One region of the Enterococcus casseliflavus genome, then DNA from elsewhere that is predicted to be linked to it. Evidence: predicted binding sites of a transcription regulator. Region 1 holds the regulator's gene; each other region holds the start of a gene.
The links. The regulator NrdR, encoded in region 1, represses ribonucleotide reductase genes. The targets are predictions, from matches to a motif close to ACACNATATATNGTGT.
Positions count from the first base shown of each region.

Region 2: a site for NrdR is predicted at 822-837, ahead of nrdH (glutaredoxin-like protein NrdH). Genes of this name have one in related genera too.
Region 3: a site for NrdR is predicted at 1,221-1,236, ahead of nrdD (anaerobic ribonucleoside-triphosphate reductase). Genes of this name have one in related genera too.
Region 4: a site for NrdR is predicted at 1,345-1,360, ahead of P0G38_RS13355 (vitamin B12-dependent ribonucleotide reductase). Genes of this name have one in related genera too.

Region 1 is NZ_CP119393.1:1,936,583-1,939,735, forward strand. It holds gene dnaI (primosomal protein DnaI) at 1-64, opposite strand, end outside; gene P0G38_RS09495 (replication initiation and membrane attachment family protein) at 64-1,440, opposite strand; gene nrdR (transcriptional regulator NrdR) at 1,454-1,924, opposite strand; gene P0G38_RS09505 (FusB/FusC family EF-G-binding protein) at 2,128-2,769, opposite strand; gene P0G38_RS09510 (hypothetical protein) at 3,017-3,153, opposite strand, start outside.
Region 2 is NZ_CP119393.1:2,872,810-2,875,962, forward strand. It holds gene feoB (ferrous iron transport protein B) at 1-114, opposite strand, end outside; gene P0G38_RS13645 (FeoA family protein) at 114-581, opposite strand; gene nrdH (glutaredoxin-like protein NrdH) at 939-1,163, shown strand; gene nrdE (class 1b ribonucleoside-diphosphate reductase subunit alpha) at 1,261-3,153, shown strand, end outside.
Region 3 is NZ_CP119393.1:1,445,791-1,448,943, reverse strand. It holds gene P0G38_RS07110 (FtsX-like permease family protein) at 1-289, opposite strand, end outside; gene P0G38_RS07105 (ABC transporter ATP-binding protein) at 279-1,043, opposite strand; gene nrdD (anaerobic ribonucleoside-triphosphate reductase) at 1,331-3,153, shown strand, end outside.
Region 4 is NZ_CP119393.1:2,795,902-2,799,054, reverse strand. It holds gene P0G38_RS13365 (APC family permease) at 1-143, opposite strand, end outside; gene P0G38_RS13360 (hypothetical protein) at 702-1,241, opposite strand; gene P0G38_RS13355 (vitamin B12-dependent ribonucleotide reductase) at 1,382-3,153, shown strand, end outside.

The sequences.
Region 1 (3,153 bases):
AAAACTGATCACGGTAATTGCGTTTATCCAATAGTTTTCCTAAGTTTTTCCCTACATCTTCCATTACTTGTCACCAGCTTTCTTATGCAAGTAGTTTTGCAGTTTTTTATCTAATTCTGCTTGTCGCTCTGGCGTTAAGGCTGTCTCTTCCACTGGTTTTTCAGCCCAAGAAGGCAGCTTTTCTTCGCGAATGATTTTTTTGCCGCTGGTTTGTGGTCGGCTGCGTTTTTCCTTGGCACTTCGAACAAGGCTCCGAACATGTTTGATGGCATCTTCTGCCGTACCAATTTTTAATTCTGACCACTGGGCGGCGATATTGTTCACATAATTTCCTGACAAAGCGGCATTGTTTTGGACCACCAAGACATAATGAACCAGAACATTGATCACACTATTTGGCAATGGTGACCGTTCGACAAGGCTCTTGATCAGCCATTGTTCTGAATCCGTCATGAAACTGTTCTTCTCCGCTTTGATCGCCTTGAGAAAAGCGATCGGTGCATTGTTCTCACTTTCTTGAATCAATAAGACATCATTTTCTGAAAAACCATTCTGTTTTAATGTATTGAAGCGGCGCAACTGACTTTCCGCTTGGGGATCTTCTCTTTTTGATGTTTTCGTGAATGTTTGTCGTGATTTCTTCATGATAGCTTGTTCCAGCTTCTTCTGGTCGACCTCGCCTGTTGTCAAAGAAACATTGTCCGCCATCAAATCCAACAATTCCAACACATCATAGCCATATAAAGAATGGTATAGAACTAACTTTTGTCGAAAACTTGGCGTGAAATTAGCGGCACGGATATACCGACGCTGCGCTTCATATAAAAGAAAGTCCCAATCCAACTGCTTTTCGTCAAGCACCAAGTTCGCTTTGGTTTCTTGAAAAGAATCACTGACTGCCTGTAACGTTTCTTCATGTGAAGCAAAACGTGCGGTATTTAACCCATAGGCGGCTGAGAAGGATTGAGTCACTTCCTGATAATCGGTCAAGGAACACTGCTTTGGTTGATACAGCTTGACCAGCTGATCAAATTTACGCTCTCCGACTCTTTCCAACAACAGATAAGCATACAATTCATCTTGAAAAAACGCTGCTGGATGGACCGGTTCTTGCAACCAATACAGATACGAGCTCCCGTTTTGAGCATCTGCTTTCTCATAAGACTTTAGCAAGCCGATGCCCTCTAAGTTTTGCTTGGCTTTTATGAAGCGAGGCATTCCCGCATTCATGGCATTCAAGATATCGAGATGCACGGTCGTCACCGACTCCTCGCCAGAAAAGCTTTGGGCTTGGACATCGCTTGCGAGTGTCAAATACAACGCTAAAGCATCACTTTCAATAATTGGTTGATACAAATAAATGAGGGCGTCTTTCCCTTCCGTTGTAAGTGGACGGCTTTTGAACACTTTGTACGATTGATTCGGTAAACTATTGCCCACTTGTTGTCCCCCTCTATTCTTGTGGTTCTTTCGCTTTTTCGACGATGTCTTGTAGTTCTTTCAAGAAAACTGACATGTCTTTAAACTGGCGATAGACACTGGCAAAACGGATATAAGCGATCTCGTCTAAATCAACTAAATCTTCCATCACATACTCACCAATCTGTGTTGTAGAAATTTCATTTTCACCAAGAGCACGAACACGACTTTCCACATGATCGACGATCGTTTCCATCTGATCCATTGTCACTGGTCGTTTTTCAGCAGAACGAATCAAACCCCTTAGGATTTTTTCTCGATTGAATTCTTCACGGGCACCATTCTTCTTAATCACAAGTAGGGGTGCCTCTTCGATACGTTCAAATGTTGTAAAGCGATAGCCGCAATTTTCGCATTCACGACGGCGGCGAATCACACGTCCATCATCGGCTTGTCGACTATCAACTACCCTAGAATTGTTATGATGACATTTTGGACATTGCATAGTTCCACCTCATTTTCTCTCTTATGCGCTTACGTATTTACGTAAAGTCATCGGTTTCTATGATTAATTATAACATGAAATCCGTTGGTACAATAGCCAAAGTGGTTTATTCTGTTCATTTATTACAAAATTTAAATAATGTTATAACTACTGTTTTTTTGAATTTGAAAAAACGGCAGAAATCTTTCTGCCGTTTCATTTCGTTATTTATCTTTCATTTGCAGCAAAGAAACAAAGTCATGCAAATTTGCTGGCTTTTCCATCTGCTGATTGCACCGTTGGCTATCACGACAAATATAGTTCCCCCGTTTGGTATACGTTCCATCGCCATTGCTTTTCGTCAGAGAAAGAAACATCGAGACATTCCCTTCATGCTGGCACAAGGGACAGATTCCTTTCTTGACCTCGGTTGAGACATGACCGTGAAGTCCTGTAAAGCCCTGCTCAGTGGCAATGATCATAAACTTACTTTGACTACCGATATCATCCCAAGAAAGATAGGTGGTCTCTTTTAAATCAACGGAAGCAAAATCAGGTATTTTCAGTTTTTTTACTTTCCGAAACATTTTTTCAATTTGTTTTGTTGTCGGTACCTGAAAGGGTCGGACGTACTCTTTGAGTTCTGTTAACAGCTCATTGCTGCGACTGATTGTCATCCCAGGTTGAAAGAAAGCAGCTAAAATTTCACGTGGCGCTGTTTCTTCTTCAGGAAAAAATTGTTCTATGGCATCTTTTGTCATCGTTTCAACCGTTTTGATCGTTCGAGGATCATTGACCGATTGATACGTTCGTACTAATTGGTATACTTGATGTTTAATTGAATGAAATTGGTAAGGTTCGATCATAAAAAAGCCTTCTTTCTAATTTTCCGTTTCCTATTGCGGCTGTTCTACTTTCTTGACAGTCGTACACAATGCATAAATAAGCATTTGATGACCACCTCCCAATTTCTTCGCTGCTTTCCATGCGATCTTAATGGATTATAATGAGAGGTTGAGCAATTGTCAACTGTGCAGGTGGTTGTCTTTCAACCTCTCTTGTCTCATTAACCCAAAAATGCCTCGTCTAGAAGACGAAGGCATCCATGTTTGTTTATAATTTATCTTCAATTCCTGTGTAATGCTTCAGCTGGTCTGCATCCCGTCGATCATTCGAAGAAATTTTATTTGCATCGGGATTTTCAGCTCGCAATAGTTCTTCGCTGCTGACATTTTCAGGGGTGGTTCGAT
Region 2 (3,153 bases), 940 kb from region 1:
TTCCACGGTAACGCCTGGCCAATTCCCCACTGTTTGTTTGGCACCGGTCAATTGATTGAAGGTACTCGTTTTCCCGCTATTGGGATTTCCTGCTAATGCAAAGTGATAGATCATTACGCTTCGACTCCTTTTTCGACAAAAACCAACGCTGCTTCTTGCTTTCTCAAAGACAATTCATAGCCGCGGAGCCGAATCTCCATCGGATCACCCAAAGGAGCCAGCTTCACCACTTCCAAATGGACGTTTTTCGTAAGCCCCATATCCATCAATCGACGGCGCACCGCACCTTTGGCGGCGATCTGATTGACCTTCCCGCTTTCACCGACTTGTAGCTGATCCAAAGAGGTAATGATGGTTTGCTGCTGGGTTTCTGTGACATCGATTTGTTCCATGACCCGTTCATCTAAAGCGATCCGCGTCCCTTGGTGTAAAATGATGCCGCCTTTGCGATCTTTTTGTACCACAACGATTTCAACGCCCGTGCGAATACCAAGATCATTTAAATGAGCCGTGATTTCTTTGGTGGTTGCCAACGAGTCGATTTTGTATGTTCCAGAAGCCCGAGTTTGCGCCATTTTCATTGCTTCTTACTCCTTTTGTGAAGTGTTGTTATAATTAACCTACTTTAATTGAGAATGATTATCATTATAATAGAGCCATTTCCATAAGAAGTCAATCTGTTTTGGATCTCACTTTGAATCTTCCTTCACAATAAGGATTTTTTTTACTCATTTTGATTGCATATCCCCTGTATTAATTACGCAAAAACCTTGTAATTCTAAGTATTTTCCGCTTTTTTCCCTTGCATAAAAAACACGGAAACACTATAAATTGTGTATGTCGAATTCACAAGCACAAGATATAGTGTTTTTTCGTTGACTTTCTCCGAGACTTATTTATACTAGGTTTATAACTATTACAACTCGGAGGAAACAATTATGAATATCAAACTATTTTCGAAAAATAACTGCATGCAATGTAAAATGGCGAAACGCTTTTTAAGTGAAAATCAGATTGCCTTTGAAGAAATCAATATTGATAATGAGCCTGAAGCATTAGAATTTTTGAAAGAACAAGGATTCCAAAGTGTGCCAGTCATTACCTCTGATGCGCAAACGATCATCGGTTTCCGTCCAGATCAACTACGTCAATTAGCGAGCTAAGATTTTTCTCAATGTGATGCTTTTGAGGGATTTGTCAGTCGTCCAGACCGCAAGTCCTTTTTTATACGAACAAAACAAGAAAAGAGGTTAGCCATTTATGAGCTTGAAAGAAATCAAAGATGTCAGTTATTTCAAATTGAATAATGAGATCAACCGTCCAGTAGATGGTCAAATTCCATTAAATAAAGACAAAGAAGCCTTAGCGGCATTCTTTAAAGAAAACGTTGAACCAAATACCTTAACCTTTGCGACTGCAATGGACAAAATCAATTATTTGATTGAAAATGATTATTTAGAAGAGGAATTTATCAAAAAGTATCGCCCTGCCTTTATTGAGCAATTGTATCAATTCTTAGATGAGCAACACTTTACTTTCAAATCATTTATGGCTGCTTACAAGTTTTATTCCCAATACGCATTAAAAACGAATGATGGTACCGCGTATCTAGAACGTTACGAAGATCGGGTCGCTTTCAACGCCCTTTACTTTGCGGATGGCAATGAAGAGTTAGCAATGAGCTTGGCAGATGAAATGATCTACCAACGTTACCAACCAGCAACCCCTTCTTTCTTGAATGCAGGACGCAAACGTCGCGGTGAGTTGGTTTCTTGTTTCTTGATCCAAATCACTGATGACATGAACGCGATCGGTCGTGGGATCAACTCCGCGCTGCAACTTTCACGAATCGGTGGCGGTGTCGGGATCACGTTATCAAACTTGCGGGAAGCCGGCGCGCCTATCAAAGGCTACGAAGGGGCAGCAAGTGGTGTGATGCCTGTAATGAAATTGTTTGAAGATAGCTTCAGCTACTCAAACCAATTGGGTCAACGGCAAGGGGCTGGCGTGGTCTACTTGAACGTCTTCCACCCAGACATCATCAGCTTTTTATCAGCGAAAAAAGAAAATGCGGATGAAAAAATCCGTGTCAAAACCTTATCATTAGGCGTGATCGTACCGGACAAATTCTACGAATTGACGCGCAAAAATGAAGAGATGTATCTCTTTAGTCCCTACAGTGTCGAAAAAGAATATGGCGTACCCTTCTCTTATGTCGATATCACCAAGGAATACGACAACTTAGTCATGAACCCACGGATTCGCAAAACCAAAATCAGAGCCCGTGATTTAGAAAACGAAATTTCTAAATTGCAGCAAGAATCTGGTTATCCTTATATCATCAATATCGATACAGCAAACCGCAGCAACCCAATTGATGGCAAGATCATCATGAGTAATCTTTGTTCCGAGATCCTTCAAGTCCAAGCACCATCTGAGATCAACGGCAAACAAGAATACGAAGTTTTAGGAACAGATATCAGCTGTAACTTAGGTTCCACCAATATCGTGAACTTGATGGACAGCCCTGACTTTGGGAAATCTGTTCGAGCAATGACTCGTGCCTTGACCTTTGTTACTGATGCGTCTGACATTGACGTAGTACCATCGATCCAAAATGGGAATGCCTTGAACCACACGATCGGTTTAGGCGCAATGGGCTTGCATACCTATTTTGCAAAAAATCAAATGGAATATGGTTCACCAGAATCCCTTGAATTTACTGATCTTTATTTCATGTTGTTGAACTATTGGACATTGGTTGAAAGCAATGCCATCGCCAAAGAAAAAGGCGAAGTTTTCCATAACTTTGAAAAATCAGCGTATGCAGACGGCAGCTACTTCACCGATTATATCCAAGGTGACTACCAACCAAAATCGGAAAAAGTCAAAGCATTGTTCGAAGGCGTCTTTTTACCAACTGGTGAAGATTGGGCAGCCTTGGCACAAACCGTCAAAGAAACCGGCTTGTATCACCAAAACCGCCTAGCCGTTGCACCAAATGGTTCGATCTCTTATATCAATGATACGAGTGCCAGCATCCACCCAATCACACGGATGATCGAAGAACGCCAAGAAAAGAAAATCGGCAAGATCTACTATCCAGCACCTTACTTGAGCAATGAGACGATCGGCTACTACAAATCAGCCTAC
Region 3 (3,153 bases), 490 kb from region 1:
GCCGCAGCCCCAAAAGCTGGTAAACACTGATTTCTTTTTGCCGCTGACTAAGAAAAAAATGATTGGCACTCAGCATAAAAAACAAGACGACAAAGGCAACCACACTGCTGCCGAATCCTAAAACCCCTTCAATGCGGATATCTTGCTGGACCCGTTGATTCAGCAGACGATCATTCATCAGGGCGTTAAAGGAATAAAAAATCATCACAGCGGTCATCATACAAATAAAGTACACCATATAGTTGCGAAACTGCCGCAAAAAACTCCGCCAGCCGATTTTAAACAACATGGCGCGGACCGCCTCCAATCGTTGCCTGCATATCGATGATTTTTTCAAAAAATTCCTGACGCCCGCCTTTTTTGACGACTTCTGCAAAGAAGACACCGTCTCGGATGAATAAAATTCGGTTGCAGTAGCTGGCGGTGAAAGGATCATGCGTGACCATCAAGATCGTCGTTTTTTCTTGTTGATTGATTTGCGCTAGATACCGTAACAATTCTGTTGCCGCTTTTGAATCAAGGGCTCCCGTGGGTTCATCAGCAAAAAGGACCGCCGGACTACTGATGATCGCCCGAGCAGCAGCGACCCTTTGTTTTTGCCCTACAGACAATTCTTCTGGGTAGCGATCTAACAAGTGCTCGATTCCTAACAAATTGGCCGTTTGTTCAATGCGCTCTTGGGTTTCACTTACGGGCAAGCGATCAATGGCAAGGGGAAGCAAGATATTGTCTCTGGCAGTCAACGTCTCTAAAAGATTAAAGTCTTGAAAGATAAAACCGATCTGCTGACGACGAAAATCACTGAGGGCTTTTTCCGACATTCGGGTAATGTCTTTGCCATCGATATAGATCGAGCCTAAGCTAGGTCGCATGATTGAAGACAACAGATTCATCAAGGTCGTTTTCCCAGCGCCGCTGGGCCCCATGACCCCGACAAATTCTCCTTGATCCACTGCAAAAGAAAGGTTATCTAATACTTTGGTTTGATTGAAACGAGTGCCGTAACTTTTGGTCAGATGTTTCACATCAATCATATTTTTCACATAGAACCCTCCTTTAATAAAATTCTCTCCTTATGGTAGCATACTTTTTCATTGAATACTTCTGCTTCAAAACAGAGAAAAAATAAATTTAAAAAAGTTTTTTATTCATTATGTGAAACATGGAACAACCAAATCCTTAATCTTATCAGTTTTCTCAGAAAACACCCCAATGAATATACACCATATATTGTGTATATCCAATTTACCAACCCTTATTCACCACTATATATAGTTGCTCATTTCTACAATTTGTTTTATTATATTGAGGAAGATAAGGAGTGGTAGAAATGATGAACATTAAGAGAAATCCTGAGCAAGGGTTGGAAAGACAGTCCGCTTTGCGTCAGTTAAAAATCGTAAAACGTGATGGACGGCTTGTCGATTTTGATGATCAAAAAATTTACGATGCGTTAGTGAAAGCCCTAAGAAAAATCAACGGCGAGCTTTCTCCCATCGACCACGAAAAAATCACCGAGATCGTTGACAGTGTCGATCACGAGATCGCGGAACGTTTTCGTACGAATGTAAAAATCTATGAGATCCAAAATATCGTCGAGCATATCTTATTAGCAAAAAACGAGTATGCCTTGGCTGAAGAATATATCAACTATCGGACCCATCGTGATTTCGAGCGCAGCAAAGCCACAGACATCAACTTTACGATCAACAAATTGATGAATAAAGATCAATCGGTCGTCAATGAGAATGCCAATAAAGATAGCAATGTGTTCAATACACAACGTGATTTGACCGCTGGGATCGTAGGAAAATCGATCGGTTTGAAAATGCTCCCTCCTCACGTGGCAAATGCTCACCAAAAAGGCGACATTCATTACCATGACTTGGATTATCATCCTTACACCCCAATGACCAACTGCTGCTTGATCGATTTTAAAGGCATGCTGAATAATGGGTTTAAAATTGGGAACGCCGAAGTGGAATCGCCAAAATCGATCCAAACGGCCACCGCTCAAATCTCACAAATCATTGCAAACGTAGCATCGAGTCAATATGGCGGCTGTTCTGCTGATCGAACAGATGAATTATTGGCTCCTTTTGCTGAGTTGAATTATCAAAAGCATCTAAAAGATGCCGAAGAATGGATCGAGTCGCCTGAACGTCGGGAAGCTTATGCGAAGAGCAAAACGCGCAAAGATATCTACGATGCAATGCAAAGTCTAGAATACGAAATCAATACGTTATTCACCTCAAACGGACAAACGCCGTTTACTTCCCTTGGCTTTGGTTTAGGAACCAATTGGTTCGAACGGGAAATCCAACGAGCGATTCTCCAAATTCGCATCAACGGTTTAGGCAGTGAAAAGCGTACCGCTATTTTTCCAAAATTGATCTTTAGTATTCGCCGTGGCGTCAACTTGGCCCCTACCGATCCGAACTATGATATTAAAGAACTGGCTTTAGAGTGTGCCACCAAACGGATGTATCCTGATATTTTGAATTATGATAAATTGGTTGAATTGACCGGCAGCTTTAAAGTGCCGATGGGCTGTCGTTCTTTCTTGCAAGGCTGGAAAAACGAACGTGGCGAAGAAGTCAATGTCGGTCGGATGAATCTAGGCGTCGTAACATTGAATATTCCTCGGATCGCCTTAGAAGCAAATGGTGATCAAGAAAAATTCTGGACGCTGCTGGAAGATCGTCTGCAAATCGTCAAGGATGCTCTTGTCTATCGGGTGGAGCGCTGTAAAGAAGCCAGTCCTGCGAATGCGCCGATCCTTTATATGTACGGGGCTTTCGGTGAACGCTTGGATCGCAAAGACAATGTGAATGAACTATTCAAAAACAAACGTGCTACTGTTTCTCTTGGATATATCGGTTTGTATGAAGCTGCTTCGGCTTTTTATGGTGGAACATGGGAACAAGATCCAGAAGCAAAAGCCTTTACCCTAGCGATCGTGAAAGAATTGAAAGCTCATGCAGATGCTTGGGGCGATGAATACGGCTATCATTTCAGCGTATACTCGACGCCTAGTGAAAGCCTGACTGATCGTTTCTGCCGCTTGGATACCGAAAAATTCGGTGAAGTTGAAAACATTACCGACAAAGAATACTACACCAACAGCTTCCACTATGATGTGCGGAAAAATCC
Region 4 (3,153 bases), 860 kb from region 1:
AAATAAAGAGCCATAATTAATAGCCACGAAACAACAACAGTCAATCCTTGTTGAGCGTAGTTGTTTACAACATTTCCCAGTCCCCAAACAGAGACGAACGCCATCAGCGCAATATTATACCAGCGTAATTGTTTCTCATTCATCGCTTTCTCCTTCTTAAAATGATTTTTCTGACTGGTTAAAATAGAGCGTTTTTTGAATTTTAGTGAGAAAAAAATTTCTTTCCATAAGCGCTTGATCACTATCAAGTTTCTTATGCATTTTTTCACAAATGTCAAAGGTCAAATTGAATAAAAAAATTTCATTTGCTTCTTTTATCCAGTCGTTGATTTTCCATAGTTAGGATAAACCTCTGAATTCTTTTGGTCAAGAAAAATTAAATTGTTATTTAAAAAAAATAATAAATTTCTGATGATTGAAAAAGCAAACATCATCATTCATTAATAATCTGAAAGAAATCCAACTACATTTAGTCAAGGGCATGGATGAAAGAGGGAGTGTTTCATTTAAATGAATGGACGTACAAAGATGGAAGAAACCCTTTCGAAAGGCTTTTCGCTGGTACTTTTTGGATTGATATTTAAGCAAAGAAAGTAGGAGAGTAGTCGTAGTTTTTTTGGTTTTCTAAGAAAAATTTTACGCGAACATTCTTTCAAAGAAACACGAAAACAAAGTTAGCCGAATGCTTCGTTCCATCGAAATCACTCGTTTTTTTTCGCCAACTTATAGGAGGTGGGTGTTATTCGCTCAAATACTGGCCATAAAAGCAGATAAAAGACGAAGTTTCCGCTGGCATGGAAGAAATCGAACAGTAGTCCTTGAAGGTAATAGGCAAGAAACGAAGGAAACTGATAAAGCCAAACTTCCATCAACGAAACGATCAAGCCATAAAGAAGTCCGCAAAGAAAGGCAAAGAAAGCTTGCAAGAAGCGGTTTTTCTTGATGATCGGTATTTTTCCAATCTGATGAAAAAGAACGATGGTGACAGTAAGTGCAGCCAATTGACTGATCGTCCAGGGACCCATGCCTAGATAGATATTTGTTCCGAGCAAACTTAATAAGGCAATCATCAACGCATCAGATAAACGGTAAGAAAAAGCCACTAAAAATAAAAGGGCACTCATAGGCTGAATGTTAGGGATAAAGACAAAAACTAACCGTCCAACGATACAAGCCGCAGTGATCAGTGCTAAATGAGAAATTCTTTGGATGGAAAATATCTTGGTTTGGGGAGGAAGCATGAGAATCGCCGTCTTTCTAATTGATAATCATTCTCATTGTACATGGAAAATAATAAAATTCAAGATTGAAATACACATTATATAGTACGATAATAAAAAACGAGCACAATATGTTGTGTTTTAGAAGGCGAGGGAAAGAAATGGAATACAAAAAACAAACGATTGAGAAATTGAACGAGGATATCAAGTTGTTCCAAGAAGTTTCGGCGATCACACCAGAAATGACCCAAACATTTGAGGGAATCGCTCGTTTGATTATGCTGGATCGTTATTCATACAAAGATCAAACCCATCTAACATTGCGTAAGGATGATTTGGTGATTTTGACAACGAAAGCTGATCCTAAATATCCTGCGCGAGGAATCGGTGTTGTGAAAGCAATCGATGGGGAACTAGTCTCTATCGAAGTGGAAGAGGCCTATCGCTCAGCGTTAGAAGATATTGATGAACAAGCCAATGGACTTGTTAAAAGAAGAAAAAGTGACATTGAAAAACCGTTAGAACTCTTTTTTGAGCAAGTGGCGCATCGTGTAGCCAAAGGGATTTCTGCCAACGAGTCCCATGACCAGGAGCGCTTCTTTGAGGCGTTTTACCAACAAATCGTGGCGCAAAACCTAATTCCCGCAGGCAGAGTACTTTATGGAGCAGGAACAAATTCTCAAGTTACCTACTTCAATTGCTTTGTGATGCCTTTCATCCATGATTCCCGAAAAGGGATTGCTGTTCATCGACAAGAAGTTATGGAGATCATGAGTCGAGGTGGCGGGGTTGGAACCAATGGGTCGACCTTGCGACCAAAATCAAGTGTGGTCCACGGTGTCAGTGGTCGGTCTTCTGGGGCAGTTTCTTGGTTGAATGATTTGGCAAACTTGACGAACCTTGTCGAACAAGGAGGTAGCCGCCGTGGAGCGCAGATGATTATGATGGCAGATTGGCATCCAGATATTTTTGCATTTATTCTTTCTAAAATTCAAAATCCTGCTGTATTGCTTCACCTAAAAAAAACAATCACAAATGCGACGATCAAACAACTGATCAATGAAAAACTGCAATTTGACCCTCTGACAAAAATGGAAGATAGAATGTTCGCTTATCTAGCACAACTGCCTGAATCGTCAGATAAGGAACATAATGAAATGATCCAAAAGGCAAAAGAAAAATTGCGCATAGGTGGCAGCTATACGGTGAAAGAAAGTGATTTCTTAACTGGCGCGAATATCTCAGTCTGCTTGACAGAAGAATTCATGGAAGCAGTGAAGACAGATGGGTGGTATGAGCTACGCTTTCCAGATATCGACAATTATTCAGAAGCAGAGATGGCGCAATATGATGCAAAATGGGCGGAAGTCGGGGATGTGCGAGAATGGGCAGCTGCTGGCCATAAAGTCAAAACCTATCAAAGGATCAAAGCTCGTGAGTTATGGGAGTTGATTACTTTTTGTGCAACATATTCTGCTGAGCCTGGTATTTTCTTTATCGATAATGCCAACAAGATGACGAATGCTACAGCATACGGACAAAAAGTCGTGGCAACCAATCCGTGCGGTGAACAGCCCCTAACCCCTTATGCGGTCTGTAACTTGGCAGCCATCAATCTCGCAAACATGGCGGATCGCCAAAAGGGCACCGTTGATTTTGCCAAACTAAAAGAAACCGTGAAAGCAGCGGTTCGTTTCCAAGACAATGTTATTGACGTAACGCCTTACTTTTTTTACAAAAATGAGCAGCAGGCGAAAAGGGAAAGACGTGTTGGATTAGGGATCATGGGCTTGGCAGATTTATTGATCTACTGCGGGAAAAAATACGGATCGGCAGAAGGAAATCAATTCGTTGATCAAATTTTCGAGGCAATGGCAGTCACTGCCTATGAGGCATCCATTGAATTGGCGAAAGAAAAAGGCAGCTTTCCCTT